DNA from 3 places in the Streptomyces sp. NPDC014764 genome. Region 1 is predicted to be linked to each of the others. Evidence: riboswitches for the same ligand, from Rfam matches in the RefSeq annotation. Region 1 holds a riboswitch; each other region holds the start of a gene.
What was found. A riboswitch is a leader RNA that binds a small molecule or an ion and turns the genes downstream of it on or off. The one in region 1 is predicted to bind cobalamin.
Positions count from the first base shown of each region.

Region 2: it holds a riboswitch for cobalamin, as region 1 does, so the genes downstream of both, ACF1AG_RS25785 (cobalamin biosynthesis protein) here and ACF1AG_RS09510 (ribonucleoside-diphosphate reductase subunit alpha) in region 1, are expected to answer to the same signal.
Region 3: it holds a riboswitch for cobalamin, as region 1 does, so the genes downstream of both, ACF1AG_RS17790 (ABC transporter substrate-binding protein) here and ACF1AG_RS09510 (ribonucleoside-diphosphate reductase subunit alpha) in region 1, are expected to answer to the same signal.

Region 1 is NZ_JBIBXY010000003.1:154,976-165,275, reverse strand. It holds gene ACF1AG_RS09510 (ribonucleoside-diphosphate reductase subunit alpha) at 1-2,180, opposite strand, end outside; cobalamin riboswitch at 2,305-2,476, opposite strand; gene ACF1AG_RS09505 (GNAT family N-acetyltransferase) at 2,526-3,029, opposite strand; gene mctP (monocarboxylate uptake permease MctP) at 3,110-4,738, opposite strand; gene ACF1AG_RS09495 (DUF3311 domain-containing protein) at 4,735-4,956, opposite strand; gene ACF1AG_RS09490 (GntR family transcriptional regulator) at 5,250-6,014, opposite strand; gene nagB (glucosamine-6-phosphate deaminase) at 6,173-6,958, opposite strand; gene ACF1AG_RS09480 (sensor histidine kinase) at 7,498-8,964, shown strand; gene ACF1AG_RS09475 (WhiB family transcriptional regulator) at 9,207-9,464, opposite strand; gene ACF1AG_RS09470 (diacylglycerol kinase family protein) at 9,782-10,300, opposite strand, start outside.
Region 2 is NZ_JBIBXY010000013.1:51,536-61,835, reverse strand. It holds gene cobN (cobaltochelatase subunit CobN) at 1-110, opposite strand, end outside; gene ACF1AG_RS25790 (cobyric acid synthase) at 107-1,618, opposite strand; gene ACF1AG_RS25785 (cobalamin biosynthesis protein) at 1,615-2,556, opposite strand; cobalamin riboswitch at 2,675-2,814, opposite strand; gene ACF1AG_RS25780 (hypothetical protein) at 2,999-3,220, opposite strand; gene ACF1AG_RS25775 (anion permease) at 3,249-4,499, opposite strand; gene ACF1AG_RS25770 (class II aldolase/adducin family protein) at 4,655-5,383, shown strand; gene ACF1AG_RS25765 (alpha/beta hydrolase) at 5,674-6,801, shown strand; gene ACF1AG_RS25760 (hypothetical protein) at 7,004-8,428, shown strand; gene ACF1AG_RS25755 (VOC family protein) at 8,592-9,005, opposite strand; gene ACF1AG_RS25750 (ABC-F family ATP-binding cassette domain-containing protein) at 9,231-10,300, shown strand, end outside.
Region 3 is NZ_JBIBXY010000006.1:286,247-296,546, forward strand. It holds gene ACF1AG_RS17755 (DMT family transporter) at 1-371, shown strand, start outside; gene ACF1AG_RS17760 (transglycosylase family protein) at 460-1,737, opposite strand; gene gndA (NADP-dependent phosphogluconate dehydrogenase) at 2,171-3,610, shown strand; gene ACF1AG_RS17770 (GNAT family N-acetyltransferase) at 4,339-4,683, opposite strand; gene panD (aspartate 1-decarboxylase) at 4,726-5,154, opposite strand; partial or broken gene ACF1AG_RS17780 (DUF6531 domain-containing protein) at 5,577-6,808, opposite strand; gene ACF1AG_RS17785 (class I SAM-dependent methyltransferase) at 6,961-7,578, shown strand; cobalamin riboswitch at 7,607-7,728, shown strand; gene ACF1AG_RS17790 (ABC transporter substrate-binding protein) at 7,837-8,802, shown strand; gene ACF1AG_RS17795 (FecCD family ABC transporter permease) at 8,799-9,914, shown strand; gene ACF1AG_RS17800 (ABC transporter ATP-binding protein) at 9,911-10,300, shown strand, end outside.

The sequences.
Region 1 (10,300 bases):
GAGAGCTTCCCGATGGTCGGCGTCTCCAGGAACAGGTTGAGCGACTGCGCCTGGTCCAGGAACGGGGTCCGGGCGGCGGCCATGTCGATCAGGCCGCGCTGCGGGATCTCCCACGCCGTGCGGTACAGCCGCCGTACGTCCTCGGGGATCCAGGCGAAGTCCTGCACCGAGCCGTTCGCCTCGCGCAGCGCCTCACGGGTGCGCGCGTCCCACACGCCGAGCCGCTTGAGGTCCTCCACCAGGTACGAGTTGACCTGGAGGAACTCCCCGGACAGCGTCTCGCGTTTGAACAGGTTGGACACCTGCGGCTCGATGCACTCGTACACGCCCGCGATCGACGCGATGGTCGCGGTGGGCGCGATCGCCAGCAGCAGCGCGTTGCGCAGGCCCGTCGCGGCGATCCGGGTCCGCAGCGCCTCCCAGCGCTCCGGCCAGGCGAGCTCGACGCCGTAGTGGTCGGGGTGCAGCACGCCCCGCGCGGTGCGGGTCTTCTCCCAGGCGGGCAGCGGGCCGTGCCGCTCGGCCAGACCGGCGGACGTCTCGTACGCGGCGAGCATGATGCGCTCGGCGATCCGGGTGGAGAGCGCCTTCGCCCCGGGGGAGTCGAACGGCATCCGCAGCCGGAAGAACACGTCCTGCAGCCCCATCACGCCCAAGCCCACCGGGCGCCAGGGGCTGTTGGAGCGGGATGCCTCCTCGGTCGGGTAGAAGTTGATGTCGACCACCCGGTCCAGGAACGTCACGGCGGTGCGGACCGCCGCGTCCAGGCGCTCCCAGTCCATGCCGTCCGGGCCTGCGAATGCCGCGAGGTTGACCGAGCCGAGGTTGCAGACCGCCGTCTCCCCGTCGTCGGTGACCTCCAGGATCTCCGTGCACAGGTTGGAGGAGTGGACGACGTGGCCCGGCTCGGCGGTCTGGTTGGCGGTGCGGTTGGCGGTGTCCTTGAACGTCATCCAGCCGTTGCCGGTCTGCGCGAGGGCGCGCATCATCCGGCCGTACAGCTCGCGTGCCGGAAGCGTCCTGCGGGCCAGGCCCTTCGCCTCGGCGGCCCGGTAGGCCGCGTCGAACTCCTCGCCCCACAGGTCGACCAGCTCGGGCACGTCCACCGGGGAGAACAGCGACCACTGCGCGTCGTCGGCGACCCGGCGCATGAACTCGTCCGGCACCCAGTGCGCCAGGTTCAGGTTGTGCGTACGGCGGGCGTCCTCACCGGTGTTGTCGCGCAGCTCGAGGAACTCCTCGATGTCCGCGTGCCAGGTCTCCAGGTAGACCGCGGCGGCGCCCTTGCGCCGGCCGCCCTGGTTCACGGCGGCGACCGAGGCGTCCAGCGTCTTCAGGAACGGGACGATGCCGTTGGAGTGCCCGTTGGTGCCGCGGATCAGCGAACCCCGGGCGCGGACCCGGGAGAAGGACAGGCCGATGCCGCCGGCGTGCTTCGACAGGCGTGCGACCTGGTGGTAGCGCTCGTAGAGGGAGTCCAGCTCGTCCTTGGGGGAGTCCAGGAGGTAGCAGGACGACATCTGCGGGTGGCGGGTGCCGGAGTTGAACAGCGTGGGGGAGGAGGGCAGGTAGTCCAGCCGGCTCATCAGCCCGTACAGTGCGGCGACGTCCTCCAGCGCCCGCCCGCTCTCGTCCTCGGCGAGCCCGCAGGCGACCCGCAGCAGGAAGTGCTGGGGCGTCTCGACGACCTTGCGGGTGACCGGGTGGCGCAGCAGGTAGCGGCTGTGCAGGGTGCGCAGGCCGAAGTAGCCGAACCGGTCGTCGGCGTCCGTGTCGACCAGCGCGTCCAGACGGGCCGCGTGGAGCCGGATGAACGCGGCCGTGCGGTCGCCGATCAGGCCTTCCCGGTGACCGGCGGCCACCGAGCCGGTGAACGAGGTGACACCCTGCGAGGCGGCCTCGGCGCGGATGCCGAGGGTGAGCAGCCGGGCGGCGAGCCGGGAGTACGCGGGGTCCTCGGAGATCAGTCCGGCCGCCGCCTCGGTGGCCAGGTCCCGCAGCTCCGCCTCGTCGGCGGCGGCTGACCGGCCGCGCAGCGCGGCGGCGGCAACCCGGCCGGCGTCGGCGTCGGGCAGGTCGGCGGTCAGCTGGGTCAGGGTCCGCAGCAGCGCGGCCCCGGGGCCGTCGCTCTCCTCGGTCACGCGGGTCGCTGAAGCCGGATCGGCTGGCGCGATGGTCACGTGTGGCTCTCCCTCGCTCGGCACAGGGGCCTCGAGGAGCGCAGGGGGCAGCACACGAACGCACGCGGCGTCGCGTCCACCGGCCCATTCCGCGAGGCCCGGACGTCAGGGCACCCGGACCGGAAGGGCCGGGCGCACTGTCGGCAGGTCCTCGGACTGACTCCCGTGCGCGCCCGTGGGCAGGCATGGGTACACCGTTGCGGGACAGTTCCGGATTCGCACCGGATTCCCCTGCGACGACAGCGAGCATGAGCATACATCTTGTGCCGGGTGTCGCCGACGGACCCATATGTTGTGTCGCGTTGGAGTTATGGTGGGGCCGGACGGAAGGGCTGTGCCCAGCCGTCAGAGCGTCAGTTCGTAGACGAGCAGCATGATGTCGTCCAGCTCCGGCAGCGGGTTCCAGTCCCGCCCGGGGGCTCGCGTGAAGCCCAGCCGCTCGTACACCCGGTGCGCGGAGTGCATCGTGCGCTGCGTGGACAGCACCATCCGCGTGCGGCCGAGCGCCCGCGCCCGGTCGGCGCAGGCGCGCACCAGCGCCTCGCCGGCGCCCCGGCCGCGGTGGGCGGGGGAGACGGCCAGCATCCGTATCTCCGCCTCGCCGGGCTCCGCGATGTCGGCCATGGGCCCGGGGCCCGGCACGAACGTCACCCCGCCCAGCAGCGTGCCGTCCGCCACGGCGACCAGGACCTCGGCGGCCGCCGCCCGTCTGCCCACGTCCCGCAGCTCGCCCAGGTAGGCGTCGGACTCCCCGAAGTCCAGCAGCCCGTCGCCGAGATAGGCCTGCGCGGTGATCTCACCGAGCTCCGCGTGCTCGCCGGGCGCCGCCGGCCGGATGACGATGTCCATGCGGGGGAGTCTGCCGCACGGGGACGACAGCGGGCCGCCGGTTTTCCACCGGCGGCCCGCTGTCCTGTGCGTGAACGTCGTCAGTGCTTGCTGTCCGCCGTGGCCGGCGGAAGCTCCACCTGCACGCCCGGGTCGCCGGCGTCCGCCGTGTAGTCCCGCGGCTCGGTCTCGTCGACGCCCTCCGGCGCCTTGACCGCCCGCATGACGAAGGTCAGGACGACCGTGACCAGCACGTTGATCACGAAGGCGGTGAGGCCGATGTAGCCGATCTCCCCGATGCCCGGGATCTCCTTGGCGGAGCCGCCGAAGTGCTTCTGCGTCGGCGACGCCACCCCGTACGCGGCTACCGTGCCGTAGATCATGCCGACCGCCCAGCCGCCGATCAGCGCCCAGCGGTGGAACCAGCGGGTGAACAGGCCGCCCACCAGCGCCGGGAAGGTCTGCAGGATCCAGATGCCGCCGAGCAGCTGGAAGTTGATGGCGACCGTCTTGTCCATGGTCAGCACGAAGGCCAGCGCGCCCACCTTCACCAGCAGCGACACGGCCTTGGAGACGGCGGTCTCCTGCTTGGGCGTCGCGTCGGGCTTGATGAAGTCCTTGTAGATGTTGCGGGTGAACAGGTTCGCCGCCGCGATCGACATGATCGCCGCCGGCACCAGCGCGCCGATGCCGATCGCCGCGAAGGCCACACCGGCGAACCAGTCCGGGAACATGTTCTCGAACAGCTGCGGGATGGCCAGCTGGCCGTTCTGCACCTTCACCCCGGCCGCGATCGCCATGAATCCGAGCAGCGCCAGCAGGCCCAGCATCAGCGAGTACAGCGGCAGGATCGTGGTGTTGCGGCGGATCACCTCACGGCTGCGCGAGGACAGCGTCGCGGTGATCGAGTGCGGGTACATGAACAGCGCGAGCGCCGAGCCCAGCGCCAGCGTGGCGTACGTCCACTGGCCCGCCTCGCCCGGCACCAGGGCGCCGCGCGGGGCACCCGTGGCCGGGTTGGTCTCGCTGTACGCCTCCTGCGCGGACGCGAAGATCTCGTCGAACCCGCCCAGCTTGATCGGGATGTAGATGATCGCCACCGCGATCACGATGTAGATCAGCGTGTCCTTGACGAACGCGATCAGCGCGGGCGCCCGCAGCCCCGACGAGTAGGTGTACGCGGCCAGCACACCGAAGGCGAGGAGCAGCGGCAGGTCCTTGATGAACCAGTTGGTGTTCTCTCCGCCGCCGACGCCCATCACGTCCAGCACGGCCTGGATGCCCACCAGTTGCAGCGCGATGTACGGCATCGTCGCCAGGATGCCGGTGACCGCGACGGCCAGCGACAGCCCCTTCGAGCCGAACCGGCCGCGCACGAAGTCCGAGGTCGTCACATAGCCGTGCTTGTGCGACACCGACCACAGCCGGGGCAGGAACGTGAAGATCAGCGGGTACACGAGGATCGTGTACGGCACCGCGAAGAAGCCGGCCGCGCCGGCCGCGTAGATCGCCGCCGGGACGGCCACGAAGGTGTACGCGGTGTACAGGTCGCCGCCGAGCAGGAACCAGGTGACCCAGGTGCCGAACGACCGCCCGCCCAGGCCCCATTCGTCGAGGGTGTGCTCGTTCGCCGCCTTGCGCCAGCGCGCGGCCAGGAAGCCCATCACGGTGACGAGCACGAAGAAGAAGATGAAGACGGCGAGTGCCACGCCGTTCACGCCGTCGTTCACTGCTCCGCACCGCCCTTCGCGGCCGAGCGGGCGCGCTGGTCACGCTGCCAGAGCTTGTACGCGATCATCGTCAGCGCGGTCGAGATCAGCACCCACAGCATCTGGTACCAGTAGAAGAACGGGATGCCGATGAACACCGGGTCGGTCTTGGCGTAGGACCCGACCCACAGCATGGCGACGAATGGTGCGAGCAGACAGACGCCGATGACGACGCGCATGGGCGTCACCACCGGCCCTGGTGTTGTTCGCGGGGTTTGCGACATCAGACGGCTCCCGTCCCCTCACTGATCGCCGACGTTGGCTCGCGGCAATGTAGGTGAGGGCGCGGGGCGGTCGTAACCCCCCGTAAGAGGGGCGGTATGCAGCAGCAGCGCAACCGCAAGGCAACAGCAACGAAAATCCTGTCAACCACCCGGTCTGTCGGGATATGCGGTCGCACAGCGGGCCGTGCTGCGGCCTGCCGGGCTCAGTTCCGGGGCCTGCCGGGCTCAGTCCTGAGGGCGCGCCGGGCTCAGTCCTGGGGGCGCTTGAGGCGCGCGACGAACTTGTACCGGTCGCCCCGGTACACCGACCGCACCCACTCCACGGGCTGCCCGTCCCGGTCCAGCGAGTGCCGGGACAGCATCAGCATCGGCAGGCCCACGTCGGTGCCGAGCAGGCCCGCCTCGCGCGGCGTGGCCAGGGACGTCTCGATGGTCTCCTCGGCCTCCGCGAGATGGACGTCGTACACCTCGGCGAGGGCCGTGTAGAGGGAGGTGTACTTGGTCAGGCTGCGGCGCAGAGCCGGGAAGCGCTTGGCGCTTAGGTGGGTGGTCTCGATGGCCATGGGCTCCCCGTTGGCCATGCGCAGCCGCTCGATGCGCAGCACGCGGCCGCCGGCGGTGATGTCGAGCAGGCCGGCCAGCCGGTCGTCGGCCGTGATGTACCCGAGGTCGAGGAGCTGCGAGGTCGGCTCCAGACCCTGCGCGCGCATGTCCTCGGTGTACGAGGTGAGCTGGAGCGCCTGGGACACCTTGGGCTTGGCGACGAAGGTCCCCTTGCCCTGGATGCGCTCCAGACGGCCCTCGACCACCAGTTCCTGGAGGGCCTGGCGCACGGTGGTGCGGGAGGTGTCGAACTCGGCCGCCAGCGTGCGCTCGGGCGGGACCGGCGTGCCGGGGGGCGCGGTCTCGGTCATGTCGAGCAGGTGCTTCTTCAGCCGGTAGTACTTGGGCACGCGCGCCGTACGGACCGCGGTCCCACCCTCGTTCTCCGCACTGCTGACGTCGGTGCTCATGCTCTGCCTTCCCGGCTCCGGCTGCCGAAGCGGCCGACAGACCGTCGGCCGCGGCTGACATCGTGGCACGGCTCCGGGCGGGGGCGGGCCCCTCGCGCGCTCCGTGATCCCTTTTGTATACCCCTGTGACCAGTGATGGTCCAGACCACGGGCAGTGGTCAGAGGCCCTGCCAGTCCGGCTTGTTGGCGTAGGTGTGGCGGAAGTAGTCGGCGAGCTTCAGCTTTGAGGCGGCGGCCTCGTCGATCACCACGGTGGCGTGCGGGTGCAGCTGGAGCGCGGACGCCGGGCACACCGCGGCGACCGGACCCTCGACGGTGGCGGCGACCGCGTCCGCCTTGCCCTCGCCGGTGGCCAGCAGCACCAGGTGCCGGGCCTCCAGGATGGTGCCGATGCCCTGGGTGATGACGTGGTGCGGCACCTGGCCGATGTCGCCGTCGAAGAAGCGGGCGTTGTCCACCCGGGTCTGCTCGGTCAGCGTCTTGATCCGGGTGCGCGAGGCGAGTGACGAGCACGGCTCGTTGAAGCCGATGTGCCCGTCGGTGCCGATGCCGAGCAGCTGGAGGTCCACGCCGCCGGCCTCGGCCAGCTCACGGTCGTAGCGCTCGCACGCGGCCTGCACGTCCTCGGCGGTGCCGTCGGGGCCGAGGAAGGCGTCCATGGGAATGCCCAGCTGTTCGAGGACCTCGCGCTTCACCACGGAGCGGTAGGACTCCGGGTGGTCGGCGGGCAGCCCCACGTACTCGTCGAGCTGGGCCACCCGCGCCCTGGAGGTGTCCACGGCACCGGAGCGGACCCTCGCGGCCAGCGCCTCGTAGACGGGCAGCGGCGTGGAACCGGTCGCCACGCCGAGGAGGGCGTCGGGCTTGCGCCGCAGCAGCTGTGCCATGGCCTCGGCGACGAGCTCGCCACCCGCCTTGGCGTCCGCAACGATGACTACTTCCACTTGGGCCTGCCGATCTTCCGGTGGACTCGACTGGGACGGGCCCCGGGACGCCGGGGCCATGTGGTTTAGACCAATCTCAATCTAGCAGAGGGCCGTCCGTCCGCCGAGGCGAAACCGGTACCCGGGCCCGAACCGCCCCCCGCGCCCGGGTGCCCCGAAATCGTGGCGTCCGACCGGCCCCGCACGGACTCCCGTCGGGTTAGGCTGCGTGGTGGACCCGTCTGCGTCCGCCAGGGCGCGGGGCGACCGTCGAAGAACGCCGTACGACGCATTTACAGGCGCAGTGGTCTAGTCCACAATGCGTAGCAGGACACACAGACCTGCCTTCCCCGCACAGGAAGGCGGACCGAGGATCCGAGGCTCTCTGCCCTGACTGCCCCGGCTCCTCATCCTTCGGCCGACCGGGACCGCACACCCCACCGGCCGATATTGCTCCGGGCTGCGGTGCCGGGAGGGTTGAGGGTCCCTCCCAGGCGCCGCGGCCCGCGGGTGTTTCCAGAGGTCACGAACCCACAGGTACGCTCGCTGACGTGCCCTCCATGAACGAACTCGTACGCCAGCACACCGCCCTCGACGACACCGACCTCGAGTGGCTCCACCTGCTGGTCTCGGAGTGGCAGCTGCTCTCCGACCTCTCCTTCGCCGACCTGGTCCTGTGGGTCCCCACCCGCGACGGCACGCGCTACGTCTCCGTCGCGCAGATGCGGCCCAACACCGGCCCGACCTCCTACCAGGACGACATGGTCGGCCATCTGGTCCCGCGCGGCCGCCGGCCCATGCTGGACGTGGCCCTGGACGAGGGCCGCATCGTGCGCGAGGGCGACCCGGAGTGGCGCGAGGAGGTCCCGGTCCGCGTCGAGTCCATTCCCGTACGGCGTGAGGGACGGGTCCTCGGCGTCATCGCGCGCAACACCAACCTGCTCACCGTGCGCACCCCGAGCCGGCTGGAGCTCACGTATCTGCAGAGCGCCTCGGACCTGGCCCAGATGATCGCGGCCGGCGCCTTCCCGTTCGCCAACCAGCAGTTGGAGATGGACGCCTCGCCGCGCGTCGGCGACGGTCTGATCCGGGTCGACGCCGACGGGGTCGTCCAGTACGCCTCGCCCAACGCCCTGTCCGCCTACCACCGCCTCGGCCTGGCCGCGGACCTGGTGGGCCATCACCTCGGACAAACCACCGCCGAACTGGCCCCCTCGCGCGGGCCGGTGGACGAGGCGCTGGCGAAGGTCGCGAGCGGCTGGGCGCCCCGCGAGTTCGAGATCGAGTCCGACGACGGCGTCATCCAGTTCCGCGCCATCCCGCTGAAGCCGAAGGGCACCCGCATCGGCTCCCTGGTGCTGCTCCGGGACGTGACCGAACTGCGCCGCCGGGAACGCGAGTTGATTACCAAGGACGCCACCATCCGGGAGATCCACCACCGGGTGAAGAACAACCTCCAGACCGTGGCCGCCCTGTTGCGACTGCAGGCCCGCCGGATCGGGTCGGAGCGCGGACGGGCGGCGCTGGAGGAGGCGGTGCGGCGGGTCGGCTCCATCGCCATCGTCCACGAGACGCTGTCCCAGAACCTGGACGAGCGCGTGGAGTTCGACGAGATCGCCGACCGGGTGCTCGCCATGGTCGCCGAAATCTCCCCGGGCAAGGTCACCGGCCGGCGCTCGGGCCGCTTCGGGATACTCGACGCCGAGGTGGCCACGCCCCTGTCGATGGTGCTGACCGAAGTGCTGCAGAACGCGCTGGAGCACGGCTTCCGCGAGGGCGAGACCGGCACCGTCGAGGTGTCCGCGGTGCGCGGCGGCACCTCACGGGAGGCGCGCCTGCTGGTCACCGTGCAGGACGACGGTGTGGGCCTGCCCGAGGGCTTCGACCCGCACACCGCGGGCAACCTGGGCCTGCAGATCGTACGGACGCTGGTGGAGGGGGAGTTGGGTGGCACCTTCGACATGGTCCCGGCGCCGGAGCGTGGGACCCGCGTGATTCTCGACATCCCGGTGCAGGCGGACTCCTGACCGCCGGGGCCCGGCGCGCCCGGGCCCTCTCAGGACGGTGACGGGCCCCGGAACAGCAAAAGACCCCGGACCACGGTCCGGGGCTGATGCTCGTTCCTCGCTTCCCCTGCCCGATCGGGACGGGCGTCGGGGGAACTTCGCGCTGCGGCTCGGGGCGGGAGATGCGTGTGCGCCGTCCACGGAGTCATCCGGACGGGCACACACGCGCCGCCAAGCTCAGGCTGTTTGCTGGGGCGGGGTCGTCAGGCGGAGGCCTGACGCGCCCGGTTGCGGGCAGCGCGGCGCTTCATCGCGCGACGCTCGTCCTCGCTGAGACCACCCCAGACGCCGGAGTCCTGACCGGACTCGAGCGCCCACTGCAGGCACTGCTCGATCACCGGGCAGCGGCGGCAGACGGCCTTGGCTTCCTCGATCTGCAGCAGCGCGGGACCGGTGTTGCCGATGGGGAAGAAGAGCTCGGGGTCTTCCTCGCGGCAAACGGCGTTGTGACGCCAGTCCATGGCTGCTACCTCTCCTTGGTATTACTGCAGGTGCTTGTGAATGTGAACGCTTTCACGAATCCCCCAACAAGTGAAGGGCCGACCGCCAGGGTGCCTGGCGTGGTCCTTGGGTTTGAAGAGGGGTTCCGGTGATCTGTGGAGGCCGGTGTTGCGGGCCGTCCCGATCGCCAAGAAGAGACTCGCAAACCTCGGCGGCGGATACAACCCCTTCCGGAAAGTTTTTTTTGATTCTTCGGTGTCGACTAGGTCACAGCCGTACTTCCATGGGGTGGACCCTGGCCTAAACGTTCGACTGAAAGGACTTTGGCCCTTTCTGCTCACACAATCACACGCAGTGCACGGCGAACGCCTGTGAACGTCACGCTGGTACGCAGCCCCAGGTGGTCACCATCCATCTGAAGGGGCAGCGGCACCTTCGAATGCAAGGTGAAGCGTGTCAGATCGTGTCGCGTCACGGCGTGCTTGCCGTGGGGGCCGCGCTCCGGGGACGAAGTGAGCAACTGCGTGCCATACCGGGCAACCGCGGGGGTCGACATCCGGGTGAGACCGAAGAGATCGAGTCCGGTGTCGAACGACGCCTGGGGCGAGGCGTAGATCGGACGGTTGCCGAGGAACGTCCACGGCGAAGTGTTCGAGACTATGGACAGCACCAGGTCCTCGACCGGCTCCTCGCCCTCGAGGTCCAGCGTGATCACGCCGTTGCGGCGGTGCGGGTCGCCCAGCAGCTGACGCACCACCTGGCGCATGTACAGCGCGTGCGTCGACCGCCGGCCGCGCTCCCGCTGCTGCTCCACCCGGCCGACCACGCCGGCGTCGAAGCCCAGCCCCGCGTTGAA
Region 2 (10,300 bases), on a different contig from region 1:
TCCTCCGTGACGTCGACGCGGGTGGGGTTGCCGATGCGGTAGCCGGCGCCGGAGGCCCGGGCCGCCAGCAGGTCCGTGTCGGCGGTCGACAACAACAACACAGTGCTCATGCGGGCGCTCCCGGTGGAATGAATGGCAGTCCTCGTGGCGCGCCGGACTCGATGAGCCGCCACAGCGCGTCGGTGTCCGCGTGCTGTTCGATCAGGTCGCCGAGCCGGTCGAGCTGCTCCTCGCGCAGCGCGGCGAAAGAGGTGTCGGGGGCCGGCACGAAACGGCGTCCCGCGCGGTCGGCGACCGCGCGCAGAAACGCCCGCCGGAACCCGTCCGACTCCAGCGCACCGTGCCAGTGCGTGCCCCAGGCCGCGTCCACGCGGCACCCGTCCAGGAAGGCCTCACCGCCGAGCACGTCGGCGACCCCGTGATGGATCTCGTAGCCCTCGACGCGCTCCCCGAGGGCCTCGCCGACAGGGCGGGCCAGGGTCTTCCCGCGGGCGAACCGCACCCGTACGGGCAGCACGCCGAGCCCGTCCACATGGCCCGCGCGGCTCTCCACGTCGTCCTCGATGTGCTCGCCGAGCAGCTGGAAGCCGCCGCAGATGCCCAGCAGCGGCCGGCCCTCGGCGGCCCGCCGCACCAGCGCGTCCGCCAGCCCGCGCTCCCGCAGCCAGCGCAGTGCCTTCACGGTGCCGCGGGTGCCGGGCACGACGACGAGGTCCGCGTCGGCGAGTTCGTCCGGCCGGTCCACGAACCGCACCACGACGCCCGGTTCGGCCGCCAGCGCGTCCACGTCGGTGAAGTTGGACATCAGCGGCACCGCGCACACCGCGACCCGCAGCACCTCCTCGCCGGCCGGCGCGGCCACCGCGGACTCCCGTACGGCGCCCCGGAGCGACACGCGGAGCCCGTCCTCCTCGTCGATGCCGAGGCCGTGCCGGAACGGCAGCACGCCGTACGAGCGCCGCCCGGTCAGGCCGTGCAGCATCTCCAGGCCCGGCTCCAGCAGGGAGACGTCCCCGCGGAACTTGTTCACCAGGAACCCGGCGACCAGCTCCTGGTCCTCCGGGGAGAGGAGGGCGACCGTGCCGAAGAAGGACGCGAAGACGCCGCCCCGGTCGATGTCCCCGACGACCAGCACGGGCAGCCGCGCGCCCCGCGCGATCCCCATGTTGACGATGTCGGTACGGCGCAGGTTGATCTCCGCGGGGCTTCCGGCGCCCTCGCAGATCACCGCGTCGTACTCGCTCCGCAGCCGCTCCAGACAGTCGAGGACCGTGCCGAGGAGGCTCTCCTGGCGGCCGCCGTGGTAGCCGCGGGCGCTCATCTCGCCGACCGGGCGGCCCATCAGCACCACCTGGCTGGACCGGTCGCCGCCCGGCTTCAGCAGCACCGGGTTCATCAGCGCCGTCGGCTCCACCCGGCACGCCTGCGCCTGCATCGCCTGGGCGCGCCCGATCTCGGCGCCCTCGCGGGTGACGAACGAGTTCAGCGACATGTTCTGCGCCTTGAACGGCGCGACCTTCACCCCCTGGCGTACCAGCCACCGGCAGATCCCGGCGGTGACCACGCTCTTGCCGGCGTCCGAGGTGGTCCCGGCGACCAGCAGTCCGCCACCGCTCACTTCGCACGTCCCTTCCGTAGGCGCCGCGCGGCCACCCCGGCCGCCAGCGCCAGCCAGCCCACCCGCCGCGACAGGCGCACCGCCCGGTCGATGTCGGCGACGGCGACGGGGCGTCCGCCGCCGTTGAGGACGGGCCGGTGCTCGACCCGCCCGCCGTAGGAGAGCGTCCCGCCGAGCCGCACGCCGAGCGCGCCCGCGAAGGACGCCTCGACGGGACCGGCGTTGGGGCTGGGGTGTTTGCCCGCGTCCGCGCGCCAGGCCCGTACCGCCCCGCGCGGGTCCGGCCCGCTCAGCGCGGCGAGGACGGCCGTCAGGCGCGCGCCCGGCCAGCCGGCGACGTCGTCGAGACGGGCGGACGCCCAGCCGTAACGGCGGTACCGGGGCGACTTGTGACCCACCATCGCGTCCAGGGTGTTGACGGCCCGGAAGCCCACCAGGCCCGGCACCCCGGCGACCGCGCCCCACACGAGGGCGCCCACCACGGCGTCGGAGGTGTTCTCGGCGACGGACTCCACCACGGCACGGGCGATCCCGTCGGCGTCCAGGGCCTGCGGGTCACGGCCGCACAGGTGCGGCAGCCGCTCCCTCGCGGCCTCGACGTCCCCGGCTTCGAGCGCCCGCCCGATGGTCCGGGCCTCCCGGGCCAGCGAGGTACCGCCGACGACGGCCCAGGTGGCGACGCCGGTCAGGGCGACGGAAGCGGCAGGACCACGGCGTGCGGCGCGGGCTGCCAGGCCTGCGACCGTGACGGCGCCGCCGACGCACACGGCGGTGTGCACGGCCCCGCGGCCCCGGTCGTCCCGCCACAGCACCCGCTCCACGGCAGCCGCGGCCCGCCCGAAAGCGGCGACCGGATGCCCACGGCGGGGATCGCCGAGCAGCAGGTCGCCGAGGAGGCCGGCGGCGGCGCCGTACGCGAACACGCGATCGGCACCCATGGGTTCAGCCGGTGACGGATCCGGAGGTCACGGCCCCGAAGGGGGGTGGGGTGTCGCTGATCGACCTCGACAGGCTGCCGCGCATGGCGATATGTCCTCACTCAGGGTGTCCACGCCCTGGTTCGACGAGACCGGCGGCGAGAGTTCCTGGCTCCCGGGGCTCACCCCGGTGACAGTGGCGGGACCGCGCCGGATTCGCACCGGCTTCCTCTCCTGCCGCCGTATTGGCGGAGGCAGTCCACCATGCCCTTGGAAGGGCCGTCAACTTGCCTTTGACCTGCGGGGCTGAAGTGTGCCGAGGCCCACAGAGGGGCTCACGTGGGTGAACGGCGGGAACGGCGCATGGACACGCCGGACACGGCGCACGGACGCGCGGACACGGCAGCGGGCGGGACGGGAGCCGCTGCTCCCGTCCCGCCCGCTCACGCGTGCGGCCTTGTCGTCAGGCCATGATCAGGTAGATGCCGTAGCCCACGGCCGCCGCGCACGCGGCGAAGCAGGCGTAGGCGCCGGTGACCGCGAGGGCCGTGGACCGGCCCTCGGCGGTGGCCCGCTCGCGGCGGGACATACCGGAGATGCCGAGGGTGAACAGGGCCACCAGGGCCACGGTGACCACGAGGCTCACGCCGAACACGGAGCCGAGGGCCGCCCAGTCGATCTTCATGCTGCTTCCTTCTGCGTGCCGGACGCGGTCAGACGGTCGAGGTGGCCGACGGGGCCTGCGGGTCGGCGGCGGCCGGGGCCGGGATGGTGGCCGAGAGGTCCTCGGAGGGGCCGGCGGGCGGCGGGGTCACAGCGGCGATGGCCTGGGTGACCACACCGGCGGGCTCCTCGGCGGGGGTGTCGTGGTCGTTGACGTTGGTGTGGTCGACGATCTCGCGCCGGGAGATCTTCCAGATGGCCGCGCTGGAGGTGATCAGGAAGACGGCAACGACGGCGGTGCCCCAGTCCCCGAAGCCGCACACCCACTCGGCGATCGCCGCGACCAGGGCGGCGGCCGGCAGGGTCAGGCCCCAGGCGACGAACATCCGGGTGGCCGTGGACCAGCGGACCACGCCGCCCTTGCGGCCGAGGCCGGCACCCATGACGGCACCGGACACGGAGTGCGTGGTGGAGAGGGAGAAGCCCAGGTGCGAGGAGGCCAGGATGACCGTCGCGGCGCTGGTCTGGGCCGCGAAGCCCTGCTGCGGCTGGAGGTCGGTCAGGCCCTTGCCCATGGTGCGGATGATGCGCCAGCCGCCCAGGTAGGTGCCGAGGGCGATGGCGATGCCCGCGGAGAGGATGACCCACATCGGCGGGTCGGAGTCGGGGGCGACGGCGCCGCCGGCGACCAGGGCGAGGGTGATGATGCCCATCGTCTTCTGGGCGTCGTTGGTGCCGTGGGCCAGGGAGACCAGGCCGGCCGAGGCGATCTGCCCGGCGCGGTAGCCCTTCTCGGAGGACTTGGCGTCGGCGTTGCGGCCCATGCGGTAGGTGAGCCGGGTCGCGAGCATCGCGGCGACGCCCGCCACCAGCGGGGCGGCGATCGCGGGGATCAGGACCTTGGTGACCAGCACGTCGCCGTGGACCGCGCCGAAGCCGGCGGAGGCGACCGTGGCGCCGATCAGACCGCCCATGAGGGCGTGCGACGAGCTGGACGGCAGGCCGACCAGCCAGGTGAGGAGATTCCAGAGGATCGCGCCGACCAACGCGGCGAAGATGACCTCGGGACGGATGCCGGCCTCGTCGACGAGGCCCTTGGAGATCGTGTTGGCGACCTCCACCGAGAGGAATGCGCCGACAAGGTTCAGCACGGCGGACATGGCCACCGCGACCTTGGGCCTCAGTGCACCGGTCGAAATGGTCGTTGCCATCGCGTTCGCGGTGTCGTGGAAACCGTTCGTGAAATCGAACGCGAGTGCGGTTACCACCACAATCGCGAGGATCAGCGAGAAGCTTTCCATTTACCCAGGCAATCGTTCGAGGTCATTGGCTGGTCGAACGTAGGTAACCAGGGTGAACGGAAGATGAACTGGAACGGGCATCGCGGTGACCGTAAGAGGGGGTGCGCGCTCCGCCGTCCAGCCCAGGCGGCCTGGGCTCCTGGCAGGATCTCCACATGGCCGAACGGGACGGGACAGGGCAGGAAGCGGAGGGCGCTGTGAGTGGTGTTCCGGGCACGCGCGGTGAGGGCTCCGCGGGGCCGGGCGGGGAGGTGGCGGACGCCTGGGGGGAGCTGGTCGCGACGGCCCGCCGGACCGTCGCCGACGGCCTGGTCGTCGGCACCTCGGGCAACGTCTCCCTACGGGTCGGCGACACCGTTCTGGCGACCCCCTCGGGCGTCCCGTACGACCGGCTCACCCCGGCCGACGTGACGGCGGTGGACCTCGAAGGCCGGCAGGTGCTCGGCACGCTGGTCCCGACCAGTGAACTGCCCCTCCACCTGGCCGTCTACCGCGCGACCGCCGCGCGCGCCGTCGTCCACACGCACGCCGTGCACGCCACCGCCGTCTCCACGCTCGTCGACGAGCTCCCGGCGATCCACTACATGACCGCGGCCCTCGGCGGCCCTGTGCGTGTGGCCGCGTACGCCGCCTACGGCACGCCGGAACTGGCCGAGAACACCCTGCGTGCCCTCGACGGCCGCACCGGCTGCCTGATGCGCAACCACGGCACCCTGACCTACGGCGCCGGCCTCGACCAGGCGTACGACCGCACGGCCCAGCTGGAATGGATGTGCCGCGTCTGGCTCACGGCGTCCTCGGTGCCGGGCCTGACCCCGGCCCTGCTGAGCCCGGAGCAGCTCGCGGAGGCGGGGGAGCGGCTGCGGGGGTACGGGCAGCGCTGATGAGGCGAGCTCGGCTCGGCGGCGGCCGGGCGGGGCGTTCCGTGACGCCATGTCGACAAACCGGTTCGCCGTCCTGGGAATCCCTGGCGTCCGCGGGCCGAGGGTAGTTGCCGTCAGCCGTCAGCCGTCAGCCGTCAGCCGTCGCCCGTCACCCGCCGGCTCCCGGGTGTCAGGACGGGCCCGCCGGGAACCCTTTCCGTCGACGCGGCCGTGAGGCCGACCGCGTCCGGGCGGGTTTCAGGTCACGTGTCCACTGGCCGGGTCCGCGTCCGGCCCCGACACTGGGAGGCGTGCGCACTGTGACTGCGACGGCAGCAGCCGTCACCGCCGTGATAGGGGCCGGTGCCGCCGCGGTGGCCGCCGGCCGGTTCGCCAGCGACGCCGCCCTGAGGATCCCCTCGGGCCGGCCCCTGCCCACCGAGCCCGGGCTCACCGTCCACGCCACCGCCGCCGGCCAGGTCACCCTCACACGTGACCTCGCCGCCCTGCGTCCCGGCCGCTACGGCCTCGTCGGCGAGCGCTTCCACGCGGTCGTGGGACCCGTCCTGGACGGTACCGCCCACTCCGCCGACACCGTCGTACGCCGCCTCGAACGCGTCACCTACGGGACGCCCGAACCCGGCGACCGGGCCCGCTTCACCCCGAACGTCCACGTCGGCGACCCCGGCACCGCGCTCGGCGTCGACCACACCGTGCTCGACGTGCCGGGCGAACTCGGGCCGCTGCCCGCGTGGTTCGTGCCCGGCAACCGGGACACCTGGGTGATCGCCGTGCACGGCCTCGGCGCCACCCGCGAACACGTCCTCAACGTCCTCGGCGCGCTTCACCGCCACCAGTTCCCCGTGCTCGTCCCCGCCTACCGGGGCGACCCGGAGGCGCCCCGTTCCCCGGACGGGCTCAACCACCTCGGCGAGACCGAGTGGCGCGACCTCGACGCCGTGCTGCGGCACGCGGTCGGCTCCGGCGCCCGCAAGGTGGTCCTCTACGGCTTCTCCACCGGCGCGACCATGGCGTTGCGCGCCGCGGCCCGCTCGGAACTGCGCGAACGGGTCGCCGGGCTGCTCCTGGACTCCCCGGTGCTCGACTGGGAGTCCACCCTGCGCGCGCTCGCCGGCGCCCGCCGCACCCCGGCCGTGCTCCTGCCGCTCGCCGTCCGCGCCGCCCAGGGCCGCACCGGCCTGTACGGCGACCACAGGCCCGGCGCGGTGCGCCTGGACGGCATCGCCCTTCCTACGCAGATCTTCCACGGCCCCGACGACACGGTGGCCCCCTGGCGGTTCTCCCGCCGCCTCGCCGCCGCCCACCCCGACACGGTCACCCTGCAGACCGTCAGGGGCGCCCCGCACGCCGCGATGTGGAACGCCGACCCGGCCGCGTACGAGGAGTCGCTGCGGAGGTTCCTCGTACCGCTGATGTGAGCGTGGGCGCCGCCCGGCGGGCACCCCGGCGGGGCCTTCCGAGGGGCGCCGCAACGGGCGGTGCGAGGGATTCCGTTTAGGGTCGGACCACTGGCTTGATCGGGCCCCTCCGGCACCGTCCGGGCCGGGACGGCGACGGTCACCGAGGCGTCCCGCGGCATTCCGTTTGGGTTTTCGGACCGTCAACCGGAAGACTGCACCCGTGACGTCCCGTATCCCGCGCGACTCCAGGCTTCGACTCGTCCGCCCGCGACCCCTGGCCGCCGCTCCCGCCGCGATCGAGCAGCGGCGTGTGCGCCGCCCCGCGCCACGCCCCCCGGAGGGCACACCCGCGCCCGCCGAGCTGGCCGGAATGGCACGCTCCGTCCTGGCCGCGGCCGCCCGCGTGGCCCGCTGGGCCGACCGCGCCCTGGGCCCCGGCGGTGACAGCGCCACCGCCGACGGCAAGGCCACCCTGTCCGACGCGACCGCCCGCCGGGCCGCCGACGCCCTCGGCCTGACCGTCGATCAGGTCCGTGCCGACTGGGACACCGCCCGGCTGGCCGGTCTCATCGAGGTGCACGGCGACAGCGCCCGCCCCGGCTGGCGGCTGCGCGCCTGGGACCGCGACGACAGCGCCGTGCTGCGCGGCTGGGTCGCCCTCTGCGACGCCTGGTCGCTCTCCTGCCCCGAACCCGAGGACCACGAGCCCGCCGCCGTCGCCGAGGTGGTGACGGCCATGCCGCAGGTGCTGTCCTTCCTGCAGCTGTCCGCCGGGCCGGTGCCCGTGCCCCAGCTGCTCGACCTGCTGGAGCAGCGGGTCACCGAACTGCGCACCGAGCGCTGCGAGGTGGACTACGGGCCGCGGCCCGGCGCGCCCGACACCCCCGCCGTCGCCCCGGAGCCGCGCCCCGCGCCCGCCGCGGACGCCCCGCTGCAGCCGCTCCTCGACTGGGCGCTGCGCGCCCTCGCCTCCGTCGGCGCGCTCACCTACGGCGACGGCCAGGCCACCCTGACGCCGCTCGGCAGCTGGGCGGTGTGGGTCAAGCTCGAGCAGATCTGCGTCGCCGCGCAGAGCCCGGCGGGCAACATCGAGCAGGGCGCGGAGGACATGCTGCGCGGGTGCGCGCGGCTCCGTCCGGCCGCGGCCCGCGCCGAGTACCGCGCCTGGCTCGCCGCCCGGCCGGTCGGCAGCGCCGTCACCGAGCTGATCGCCGCCGCGCGAGGGGAGGACGCCCTGCTGCGGGGCCTCGCCTTCGAGGCGCTGAGGGTGGTGGGCGCCCCGGCCGAGCCGGAGGTGCGCGCCGCCCTCGACGAGCCCGCGCTGCGGCCGTACGCCCTGCTGTGGCTCGCCGAGCACGACGGGACGGACCCCGAGGACGCGCACGAGGTGCTCACGCGGGAGGAGGCGACGTGGCTGTGGGTGGACACGGCGGCGGCGGTCGCTGACCACGGTGAGGCGCCTCTGCTGCTGCGTCACCTGGAGACGGCGGTCCAGCCCACGGTGCCGGCCCTCCTGGCCGAGGTCCGCGCGGTGGGGCACCCCCGCACGGTCCAGGTCCTGGTCGCCCTGGCCGCCGCCCACCCGGACCCCGCCTTCGCGAAGGCGGTCCGAAGAGCGGCGTTCCAGGTGCACAAAGGGGGGTAGCCACGGCGCGGTGTGCCGTTGCGCCCACCCGTGCCGCCCTGCGGCCTCCGGCCCGGCTGCGGGCATTCGTCCCGCCGGGGCGGCACGGGCGCCCGCAGCGGTGCCCCCGCGGCGCGGCGGGTCCGGGCACGCCTGCGCGCCCGGGATCGCAGGACCCCTCCGGTCAGGCGCCCGCCTCCGGCGCGTACGTGCCGAAGCTCCACACGTTGCCCTCCAGGTCACGGACCATGTAGTCCCGCGACCCGTAGTCCTGGTCGGTCGGCGGCGTCAGCACCTCCACCCCCTGCTCCACCGCCCGCCGATGATGCGCGTCGACGTCGTCCACGACGACGTACACCCCCGCAGGACCCGCGTCCTTCATCACCGCGTCGAACACACCCCCGCGCCCCTTGGAACCCAGCATCACCACCCCGTTCCCCTGGGCCAGTTCGGCGTGCTCCACCGTGCCGTCCTCCCCCTCGTACACCGACACCTCCGTGAAGCCGAGGCCCTCCGTCAGCTGACGGATCGCCGCCTTCGCGTCCGCGTACAGCAGTGTCGGTACGACCCCCGGCCGCGAGCTGCCCGTGCCTGCCATGGTGATCACTTCCTCGTGTCCGGAGTGCTCCGGGATGCACTGGTGTGTCCCGTCAACGGTCAGTGTGACACCGGCCACCGACACCCGCGTGGAGCGAATCCGCACGCGGAAAACCGCTTGCCCCGCCCCGTTAGAATGGCTCGCATGGCCATTCTCCTCGCGCATTAGACGGCGGGAACGCCCTCAGCCGCCCACCGCCAACCACACCTGCCCTGGAGTCTGTCCGTGATCTCCGCCTCCGGCATCGAGCTGCGCGCCGGTGCCCGCATCCTCATCGAAAGCGCCACCTTCCGCGTCGCCAAGGGCGACCGCATCGGCCTCGTCGGCCGTAACGGCGCGGGGAAGACCACCCTCACCAAGGTCCTCGCCGGCCAGGGCATGCCCGCCGCGGGCACGGTCACCCGCTCCGGTGAGGTCGGCTACCTGCCCCAGGACCCCCGCACCGGCGACCTCGACGTCCTCGCCCGCGACCGCATCCTGTCCGCCCGCGGGCTCGACGTACTGATCCGGAAGATGCGCGAGAACGAGCAGCGCATCGCGAACGGCCAGGGCGCCACCCGCGAGAAGGCCCTGAAGCAGTACGAGCGCCAGGAGACCGAGTTCCTCACCAAGGGCGGGTACGCCGCCGAGGCCGAGGCCGCCACCATCGCCGCCGCGCTGAACCTCCCCGACCGGGTGCTCGGCCAGCCGCTGCACACCCTGTCCGGCGGTCAGCGCCGTCGCGTGGAGCTCGCCCGCATCCTGTTCTCCGACGCGGACACCCTGCTCCTCGACGAGCCGACGAACCACCTTGACGCCGACTCGATCGTCTGGCTGCGGGACTACCTGAAGACCTACCGCGGCGGCTTCATCGTGATCTCCCACGACGTCGACCTGGTCGAGACGGTCGTCAACAAGGTGTTCTACCTGGACGCCAACCGCGCCGCGATCGACGTCTACAACATGGGCTGGAAGCTCTACCAGCAGCAGCGCGAGGCCGACGAGAAGCGCCGCCGGCGCGAGCGGCAGAACGCGGAGAAGAAGGCCGCCGCGCTCAACGCCCAGGCCGACAAGATGCGCGCGAAGGCGACGAAGACGGTCGCCGCGCAGAACATGGCCCGCCGCGCGGAGAAGCTGCTCGCCGGTCTGGAGGAGGCGCGCCAGTCCGACAAGGTCGCCAAGCTGCGCTTCCCCGAGCCCGCGCCCTGCGGCAAGACCCCGCTGATGGCGGAGGGCCTGTCGAAGTCGTACGGCTCCCTGGAGATCTTCACCGACGTCGACCTGGCGATCGACAAGGGGTCCCGGGTCGTGATCCT
Region 3 (10,300 bases), on a different contig from region 1:
CGCTGGCGCTGAGCTGTGGGGTGGTGGCGGCGGGCGGACTGATCCTGCTGACGACGGAGCGGCTGGCGCGGGAGGGTGCCGCGGGCGCGGCGGTTCCCGTGGAGACGCGGACCGTGCCCGCACCGGTGGCGACGGCCGGGCGGGAGGCGGAGGATGCCGCAGCCGAGCTGCTGCTGGCGGATCTGAAGGTGCCGGAGGACGTGACGCTCCCCGAGGTCGTCCCGCCGCCCGCCACCGTGCCCGCGGCGGCGGCCGGGCCGGACGCGGCGGACCCGGCGGCGGTACCGGTCATGCCGTACGCGCCCTTCTACGGCGGCCCCTACGTGCCGGTGCCGGTGGGCGACCGGCACCTGGCACGCGCCAGACCGTGAGCGCCCGCGCCAGACCGTGACCGCACGCGCCAGACCGTGAGCGCCCGCGTCAGACCGTGACCGCCCGCGTCAGGACCTGACCGCTCGGTCAGATCTTGACGCCGCCGGCGCGCAGGTAGGCCAGCGGGTCGACGTCCGATCCGAATCCGGGCCCCGTCCGCACCTCGAAGTGCAGATGCGGGCCCGAGCTGTTGCCCGTGGAACCGGACCGCCCGATGCGCTGCCCCGCGCCGACGGACTGGCCGTTCTTCACGGAGATCGCCGACAGATGGGCGTACTGGCTGAACCGGCCGTCGGCGTGCCGCACGACGACCTGGTAGCCGAACGACCCCTCCCAGCCCGCGGCGACGACGGTGCCGGCGCCGACCGACTTCACGGGCGTGCCGGTGGGCACGGGGAAGTCCACGCCGGTGTGGTAGCCCTTCGACCAGGAGGACCCGGCTTTGTGGTACGGCGTGCCGAGGGCGGCGCTGACGGGGGCGACGCGGTTGGCGGCGGTGGAGGCGGAGGACGAACCGGAGCGGTCGGCGCGGTCCTGGGTCCGCTTCTCCGTCTTGGAGGGGGCCTTCTTCTCCGTCTTGGAGGAGGCCTTCTTCTCCGTCTTCCTGTCGTTCTCGCTCTTGGGGGCGGCCTTCTTGCCCGACGGCTTCGGTGACGGGGCGGCGGGCCCGGCGGGCGCCTCGGCCGTGCCGCCGGACGCGGCGGTTCCGCCGGTGAGCCTGAGCCGCTGGCCCGGGATGATGAGGTCGGGGTCGGCACCGACGGTGGATCTGTTGGCCTCGTAGAGCCCCTGCCAGCCCCCGCGGACGCGCTCCTGCTCGGCGATGCCGGAGAGGGTGTCGCCCGAGACCACGGTGTACATCTCGGCGCGGCCGGCGCGGGCCTGGGGCGTGGTCTGCGGCCGTACGTCCTCGACGGAGGTGCGGCGGTCGTCGCGCTGGGCGCGGTCCGGGCGGCCGGTGGCCGGGCGGATGTCCGGATCCGCCCCGTCGCGGGTCAGTCCGGCGCGTACCGAGCAGGTCGGCCAGGCGCCGGGGCCCTGTCCGTCGAGGACCTTCTCGGCGATCGCGATCTGCTGGTCCTTGGTGGCCAGATCCGCCCGGGGCGCGTACCGGGTACCGCCGAACGCCTCCCACGTGGACTGGCTGAACTGCAGTCCGCCGTAGTAGCCGTTGCCGGTGTTGACGTCCCAGTTGTCGGTCGACTCGCAGGCGGCGACCTTCTCCCAGGTCTCCACGTCGGCGGCCTGCGCCGTTCCCGTGCCCATGAGCGGCAGGGCCATGCCCGCGCCACCTACGGTGACGGTGAGCGAGGCCCGGTTGATCCTGTTCGGCTGATACCGGCGGTGCCGGCCGCGCACGGCCATGGAATCCCCCTCGACAATGCGTCAGGAGGGGCAAAAGTAAGCGCTGCGAACAGGCCGTGACAAGGCGGCTATCGGCCGCACGGATGCGCCAAATGGCGTGGTTGATACGCCCGTTGCGCCCTTGTTTGCCACCGGAGGGGAGCGTGCGCGGGCGCCTGCCGCCGGGCGCGGGTGCGTGTCGCGGCGCGCGCCGGAGGGGCGCGCGGAGGGGGTGGCCGGCCGCAACGGGACGGGCCGGGCATCAGATGACCGGCCGGAACGCTGAGTACGGAGGGCACCTTCGTGCGTATGTGCCTGCGCGGGTCCCGGACGACCCGCGCATGCGCACGCGAGTGCGGCACGCGAGGATGGTCGATGTCAGGACCGGCGGGCGTCCACCCGGCAGCACCGGCACCCGGCGGCACCGATACCGAGGTCACCAGGAGTCACCCTTATGAGCAGTTCAGCGCAGATCGGCGTCACCGGGCTCGCGGTCATGGGCCGCAACCTCGCACGGAATTTCGCCCGCAACGGCTACACGGTCGCGGTGCACAACCGGACCGCGTCCCGCACGCACGCGCTGGTGGAGGAGTTCGGGCACGAGGGCAGCTTCGTGGCGGCCGAGACGGCCAAGGAGTTCGTCGCGGCGCTGGAGCGGCCCAGGCGCCTGGTCGTGATGGTGAAGGCCGGGGAGCCGACCGACGCGGTGATCGAGGAGTTCGCCCCGCTGCTGGAACCCGGCGACATGATCATCGACGGTGGCAACGCGCACTTCGCGGACACCCGCCGTCGGGAGCGGGCGCTGCGGGAGCAGGGCATCCACTTCGTCGGCATGGGCGTCTCCGGCGGTGAGGAGGGCGCGCTGAACGGCCCGAGCATCATGCCGGGCGGCCCGAAGGAGTCGTACGACTCGCTGGGCCCGATGCTGGAGAAGATCTCCGCGAAGGCGAAGGACGGCTCGCCGTGCGTGACGCACGTGGGCCCGGACGGCGCCGGCCACTTCGTGAAGATGGTGCACAACGGCATCGAGTACGCGGACATGCAGCTGATCGGTGAGGCGTACCAGCTGCTGAGGGACGTCGCCGGGTACTCCCCCGCGCAGATCGCGGACATCTTCCGCACCTGGAACACGGGCCGGCTGGACTCGTACCTGATCGAGATCACCGCGGAGGTGCTGTCGCACGTGGACGCGGCGACGGGCAAGCCGTTCGTCGACGTGGTGGTGGACCAGGCGGAGCAGAAGGGCACGGGCCGCTGGACCGTGCAGATCGCCCTGGACCTGGGCGTGCCGGTGTCGGGCATCGCGGAGGCGGTGTTCGCCCGCTCCCTGTCGGGCCACGCGGCGCTGCGGGAGGCCTCGCAGGGCCTGGCGGGCCCGAAGCCGGTGCCGATGAGCGAGTCGGAGGCGTCGGCGTTCGCCGACCGGGTGGAGCAGGCGCTGTACGCGTCGAAGATCGTGTCGTACACCCAGGGCTTCCACCAGATCGCCGCCGGCAGCCAGGAGTACGGCTGGGACATCGACCTCGGCGCGGTGTCGGCCATCTGGCGCGACGGATGCATCATCCGCGCGGCGTTCCTGGACCGCATTCGGGCGGCGTACGACACGCGGGCGGACCTGCCGAGCCTGCTGTCGGACGAGACGTTCGCCCGCGAGATCGCGGAGGCTCAGGACGACTGGCGCGAGGTCCTGATCGCGGCGACCCGCCAGGGCGTCCCGGCCCCCGGCTTCGCGGCCGCCCTCGCCTACTACGACGCACTCCGCGCGGAACGCCTCCCTGCGGCTCTGACCCAGGGCCAGCGGGACTTCTTCGGCGCACACACGTACCGCCGCGCGGACCGCGACGGCTCGTTCCACACGCTGTGGGGCGGGGACCGGTCGGAGGTGTCGGCGTAGGGCGCGGGGCCGGCCGTCTCCCGCCCGCGCGGGCAGGCGAGGGCCGGCCGCGCAGTTCCCCGCGCCCCTGATCGCGTTGCGGCGAGGCCCGGCAACCCCGCCCGCGTGGGCCGGTGGGGGCTGCTCGCGCAGTTCCACACACCGACACGGGCGGAAGCAGCTCGTGCCCCGAAGGGGCGCGGGGAACTGCGCGAGCAACCCCCACACACCCGCACCAGCGCAAGCGGGCCCCGCCCCCAAGGGGCGCGGGGAACTGCGCGAGCAACCCCGACGCACCCGCTCTTGCGGAAACTCAGGTGAGCGGAGGCCCAGGCTCCGGACTCGGCACCGGTTCCGGCCCCGGCGGAATCGGGGACGGCGACGGTTCAGGCGGCGGCTCCGGCTGCGGCGGATTGGGCCCGGGCGGGTGAGGCCCCGGCGGATTGGGCCCGGGCGGCTGAGGCCCAGGTCCAGGCGGCGGCTGGGGCGGCGCAGGCCCTGGCTCAGGTGCAGGACCCGGCTCAGGGGTCGGCGGCTGTGCGGGATCCGGCCCCGGAGCGGGACCAGGCGTAGGCCCCGGCGGCACAGGATCCGGGTACGGGTTCGTCATGACGCGTGTCCTCCGACCGTCCGTTCGACGTGACGTGTGCTCCGGACTACTCCCCGCCTACCCGGCGCCCCCGCGCACAGTCACCCGGGTCACCCGGGCGCGTGACGAGAGGACGCACGGGGCCGTTCGGACGTACCTCTCAGAACCGCTCGGGATGCGCGGCAAGCCACGCCTTGGCCGCGCGCAGCAGCTCCGGATCGGCAGCGGGAGCCTCCTCCGGATGCCGTGAGGCCCACCGGACGACGTAGGGACACAGCGGCGCGACCACGACACCCTCACGAGCGGCGAGGACGTACAGCTCACGGGCGAGCGACCCGGCGATTCCCTTGCCCTCGTGGGCGGGCTCGACGACGGTGTGCACCGGCACCAGAGCGGAGGCCGGCTCGTCGAGAACGAAGTACTCGATCCGTCCGACGACCTCACCGCCCTCGACCGCCTCGAGGCGCCCGGCGTCCCGGTCGTCGCGGATCTCGATCCCGTCCATACCCGTCACTCCCCTGCTCCTCGGTCGTCGCCCCGGCACCACTCAGACCGTGGCCGTGGCCACCGCCTGCGGGCTGCGCTCCTGGTCCGACCCGGGTACCGGCTCGGAGGGGTCGGCGCCGAGGGCGACGATACGGTTGCCGGCGTCCACATGGACGACGCGCGGTTCGAGTGCCCGCGCCTCGGCGTCGGTCACCTGGGCGTAGCTGATGATGATCACCAGGTCGCCGGGGTGCACGAGGTGGGCGGCGGCCCCGTTGATGCCGACCACACCGGATCCGCGCTCCCCCTCGATGACGTACGTCTCGAGCCGGGCGCCGTTGGTGATGTCGACGATGTGCACGAGCTCACCGGGCAGCAGATCGGCGGCGTCGAGCAGGTCCGCGTCGATCGTCACGGATCCCACGTAGTGCAGGTCGGCCTGGGTGACGGTGGCACGGTGGATCTTGGACTTGAACATGGTGCGCAGCACGTTGGACTCCTGGAAGTCGTGGCTCCCTGCCTGCTTTGTGCAGGTCAAGGGCGTTGTTCACTGTACACCGACACTCCTCGCACTCGAAGATGCCGAGAACTCGTAACACGATCTTGCTGGTGTGCTGCGGCTGGTCCGGGGGCGCTGTTGAGTAGGTCGCCGGTGCCGAGGTCGTTCACGGGCTACGCCGTAGTCATGCCGGGATGAAGCTCGGCCACCAGGGCGGGACGTTGCCCGGGCACAACGGGGCGGTGTAGGAGTCCGGCATGCCGAGCCAGGTGACAAGGAACCAGGTGAACCACAGCGTGAAGATGAGCCCTGCAGTCAGGGCTGCCCTGCGGTGACGTCTTCCGAGGGTGCTGTGCAGGATCACCCACGGAACCGCAGCGGCGATCCATATGAGAGGCGCAAGAAACAGGCCGGTACTCAAAAAAGTCCTTGCGGCCGTCCGCGGTGGTGAAGTCGTTGGGCAGGTCGGTCCCCGCGACCGTCTGGTACGCCGACACGGACGCCGTCGCGCCCAGCGGCAGCTTCTGGGAGAGGGCGTTGTTGCGGCCGTCCCATCCGTACGTGGTCGTGTTCCCGCCCGTGCCGTCCGCGCCGGTGCCCATGGCGTCGATGGCGGTCTGGGTGAGGTGGTTCTTGTACGTGGCGTGGCGGGAGTGGCCGAGCGGGTCGGTGACCTTGGTGACTTCGCCGTCCGCATCGTGAATGTACTTCGTGGCGTCGCCGTCCGGATCGGTGACCGTGGTCGTCGCCGCATCCGCCGATGTGGCGGCCGTGTAGTCGTAGCGCCAGGTCGGGCCCGTGTGGCCGCTCGACGTCGACTCGGTGGCGCGCTGCATGGAGGTGACGCGGTTGTGGCCGTCGTAGGTGAACAGGGTGACCGTGCCCTCGGGGGTGGTCACCTTCGTCACCCGACGGAGGAGTCGTACTCGTAGGCGGTGGCCTTGCCGGCCGTGTCCGTCACCTTGGCCAGGTTCCCGGCCCCGTCGAGGTCGAGGACGGCGGTGCGGCCTGTGTGGTCCTTGGCCTGCCACTGGTTCGGGTAGGTCTTGACCAGGTCGATCCAACGGCCCGAGCGGGTCTCGGTGAGCTTGAAGCCCTTGTGCTCGGCGCCCTCGTCGTGCTGGTCGACGGTGATCGTGCCGTCGTTCCTGTCCGTCACCCTCGTGAGGGTGCCGTGCTCGCTGTACGTGTCCTTCGAGCCGGACCTGCGGTCGGTCAGGGTGTAGATCCCGTCCGCGTTCTTCCTCAGGTCCTTCGAGTAACCGGCCGGCGTCGTGTACGTGCCGTCGGCGTTGGCCGTGGAGTGCAGCAGCTCGCCGGTGGCGTCGAAGACGCCCACCTCACCGTCCTTCACCTGGAGGTAGCACTCATACGCCTGCCACCACGGCTGCGACACCTTCCCCCACGGGGGTTCCAGGGAGTTGTAGGTGCGGGTCAACTGGAGTCTCTGGCCGACGCCCGCGATGTCGAAGTCCGTGGCCGCCAGCATCAGGTTGCCGGTCGAGACGTTCACCCACGCCACCAGCGCGTCGTTCAGACGGGTGTCGACGATCTGATGCCAGGGCACCTCGCCCTGGCCCTCGGGCAGGTAGTCAGTGGCGACAGCATCTGCCGACCGGACACCGCTTGAGGCACTGCGCCGCAGCCCTCGCTCCGACGCCGTGGTCTTCGGCCAGCAGCCGCTGGCCGCGCGCCTGCGCGAGCGGCGTGCTGGGTGGGCAGTTGTACAACCTCTGCGGACAGGCCGGATGCGGACCCGGGGTGTTCACCGTGCCGCTCGCCCGTCGCGGTCACCGCGTGACCGGAGTGGACCTGAGCCCGGCCATGCTGGACCGGGCACGCAAGCGGTCGGCCGACGCCGGTGCGGAGGTGACGTACGTGCGGGCCGACGCCCGCGAGTACGAGGCACCGGGTGGCTTCGACGTCGTCCTCGACATGTTCACCTCCTTCGGGTACTTCGAGGACCCCGCCGACAACGCGCGCGTGTTGCGCACCATGTACACCTGCCTGGCTCCCGGCGGCAAGCTCGTCCTCGACCTCACCGGGAAGGAGCTCCTGGCCCGCAGGGTCACCCCGCCCAAGGTGGTGCGGCGGGGCGACGACCTGATGGTGCAGACCGACACCGTGCTGGACGAGTGGGCGCGCCTGCGCAGCGAGTGGGTGCTGGTCGCTGGTCCGGGGCGAGCGAGTGACGCGGGCCACCTTGACGTGGTTCGCGTACAGCGCGGTGGAGCTGCCGCGGATGGCCGAGGAGACGGGTTTCGGCCGCGTGGAGGTCTTCGGCGGGTTCGACGGGCGCCCCTACGACGAGAGTGCCGAGCGGCTCGTCCCTCGGGCGGTCTGCGAAGCGTGAGGGAGGCAAAGGGCGTGCGGCCGGGTCCGCACGCCCTTTGCCGTCGGCTCGGAGGACCGTAGGATCACCTGGTCATCGCCGCGACGGGAGACAGGAAGCCGGTGCGAATCCGGCACGGTCCCGCCACTGTGACCGGGGAGCGCCCCTCCGACATGCCACTGCGCACCGCGCGGGAAGGCGGAGGGAACGTCGATCCGGGAGTCAGGACACTGGTCCGTCGCGGGCCCGATCCGAGGAGCGCGGACTCCAGGAGGCTTCACGTGTCCCAGCTGTTCACCCCTGCCCGCACGCGCGGGTTCCGTCGTGCCACGGCCGCTGCCATGGCACTGTCGTCCATGCTGCTGACCACCGGCTGCGGTGCGTCCGACGAGGGCGGCGGGGACGCGAAGGCCACCGCAGCCGCGTCCGAGGGCTTCCCGGTCACCGTCGACAACTGCGGCGTGAAGACGACGTACGACAAGCCTCCGTCTCGGGTGGTCACCATCCACCAGCACCCGGCGGAACTCATGCTCGCCCTCGGCCTGAAGGACCGCATGGTCGGCACGGCCTTCCCCGACTCCGCCGTCCTGCCCGAGCTGGAGAGGGACTACGAGTCCGTACCGGAACTGGCGGAGAGGGAACCGTCCTTCGAGAAGGTCCTGGACGCCGAACCCGACCTCGTCTACGGCGGCTACGGCAGCGCCTTCGACGAGAAGGAGGGCCGCTCCCGCAAGGCGTTCGCCGACGCGGGCATCGACACCTACCTCAACCGCGAGTACTGCGGCGGGAAGCGGGTGACGATGAAGGACACCTACGACGAGATCCGCACCATCGGCACGATCTTCGGCGTCCCGGACCGGGCCGACGACCTGGTCACCGACCTCGAGGTCCGCGTCGCCAAGGCCGCCGACAAGGTCCAGAGCGAGCCCGAGCTGTCCGTCTTCGTCTACGACAGCGGCGACAAGAGCGCCTTCACCGCGGGCGGCAAGAGCCTGGGCACCGAGCTTATCCGGCTGGCCGGCGGCGAGAACGTCTTCGCCGACCTCGACGACGTCTTCGGCGACGTCTCCTGGGAGCAGGTCGTCGAACGCAAACCGGAAGTCATCGCGATCTACGACTACGCGGGCGCCGGAAGCGTGAAGGAGAAGAAGGAGTACCTGCTCTCCCAGCCCGCGCTCGCCGACGTACCCGCCATCAGGAACAAGCGGTTCGTCGTCCTGCCGCTGACCGCCACCCTGGTCGGCATCCGCTCGGCCTACGCGGTCGAGGACCTGGCCCGCGGACTGCACCCCGAGAGCTTCCGGTGACCCAGGCCGCCACGGGCACGCCCGCCGAAGAGGCGGCGCCTCGGCGGAAGACCACCAGGCCGGAGACAGGCCGTACACGGCTGGCCGTCACACTGCTGGCACTCACGGCGTTGCTCGTCGTCTCCGCCACGGCGGGCCTCGCGATCGGCTCCGTCCGGGTGCCGCCCGGCCAGGTGTGGGGCATCGTGACGCACGCGCTGGGCGCCGACTGGCAGCAGCCGGACTGGTCGCGGGCCCGGGAGACCATCGTGGTGGACGTGCGGGCGCCGCGGGTGCTGCTCGGTGCGGTCACCGGCGCCGGCCTGGCGGTCATCGGTACGGCTCTGCAGGCACTGGTGCGCAACCCGCTCGCCGAGCCGTACCTGCTCGGCGTCTCTTCGGGGGCGTCGCTCGGCGCGGTCTCCGTGATCGTGTTCGGGGTCACCTTCTTCGGGCCCCTCTCCCTGTCGATGGCCGCCTTCGTGGGCGCCCTGGGCGCGCTCCTGCTCGTGTACGCCACCGCCCGCACCGGCGGACGCATCACCTCGGCACGGCTGGTGCTGTCCGGAGTAGCGATCGCGGCGGTACTCACCGCAGTCCTCGATCTGCTGCTGCTCACCACCGCCCGGGGCAACGAGGCCCGCGCGGTCCTCGCCTGGACCCTCGGCGGTCTCGGCGGCGTCAACTGGGGCTCGCTGTGGCTGCCGAGCACGGCCCTCCTGCTCGGCATCGGCGTCCTCATGATCCAGGCCCGCAACCTGAACCTGCTGCTGGCCGGCGAGGAGGCGGCCACCACGATGGGGCTGGACGTGGCCCGGTTCCGCGCCCGCCTGTTCGTCCTGCTCTCCCTCGTCACGGGTGTGCTGGTCGCAGCGGCCGGACCGATCGGCTTCGTCGGCCTGATGATGCCCCACATCGTGCGCCTGTTCGTCGGCGGCGACCACCGCCGGGTCCTGCCGACGGCGGCACTCGGCGGAGCGGTCTTCCTCATCTGGTCCGACATCGCCGCACGGACCATCGCCGCACCGATGGAAATACCCGTCGGCGTGCTCACGGCCCTGTGCGGCGGACCGTTCTTCCTGTGGCTGATGCGCCGGGACGCCCGACGCGGCACCGACCGAGGAGTGGCATGACCGCGACCGAACTGAGCGTCGACGGCGTCACGCTCACCGCCGGAGCCCGCCACCTGGTCCGCGACGTCTCCCTGACCGCCCGCCCGGGCGAGACCATCGGGCTCGTCGGCCCCAACGGCAGCGGCAAGTCCAGCCTCCTGCGCACCGTCTACCGCGTCCTGCGCCCCGACACCGGTCAGGTCCGGGTCGACGGAGGCGACGCCTGGTCGCTTCCGGTGCGGCAACTGGCCCGCACCGTGGCGGCGGTGGTCCAGGACTCGGCCGCCGACTTCGACCTCGCCGTCCGCGAGGTCGTCGCCATGGGCCGCACCCCGCACAAACGGCTCCTCGCCGGCGACACCCCCGAGGACGCCGGCCTCATCGACTCCGCGCTCCTCGCGGTCGAC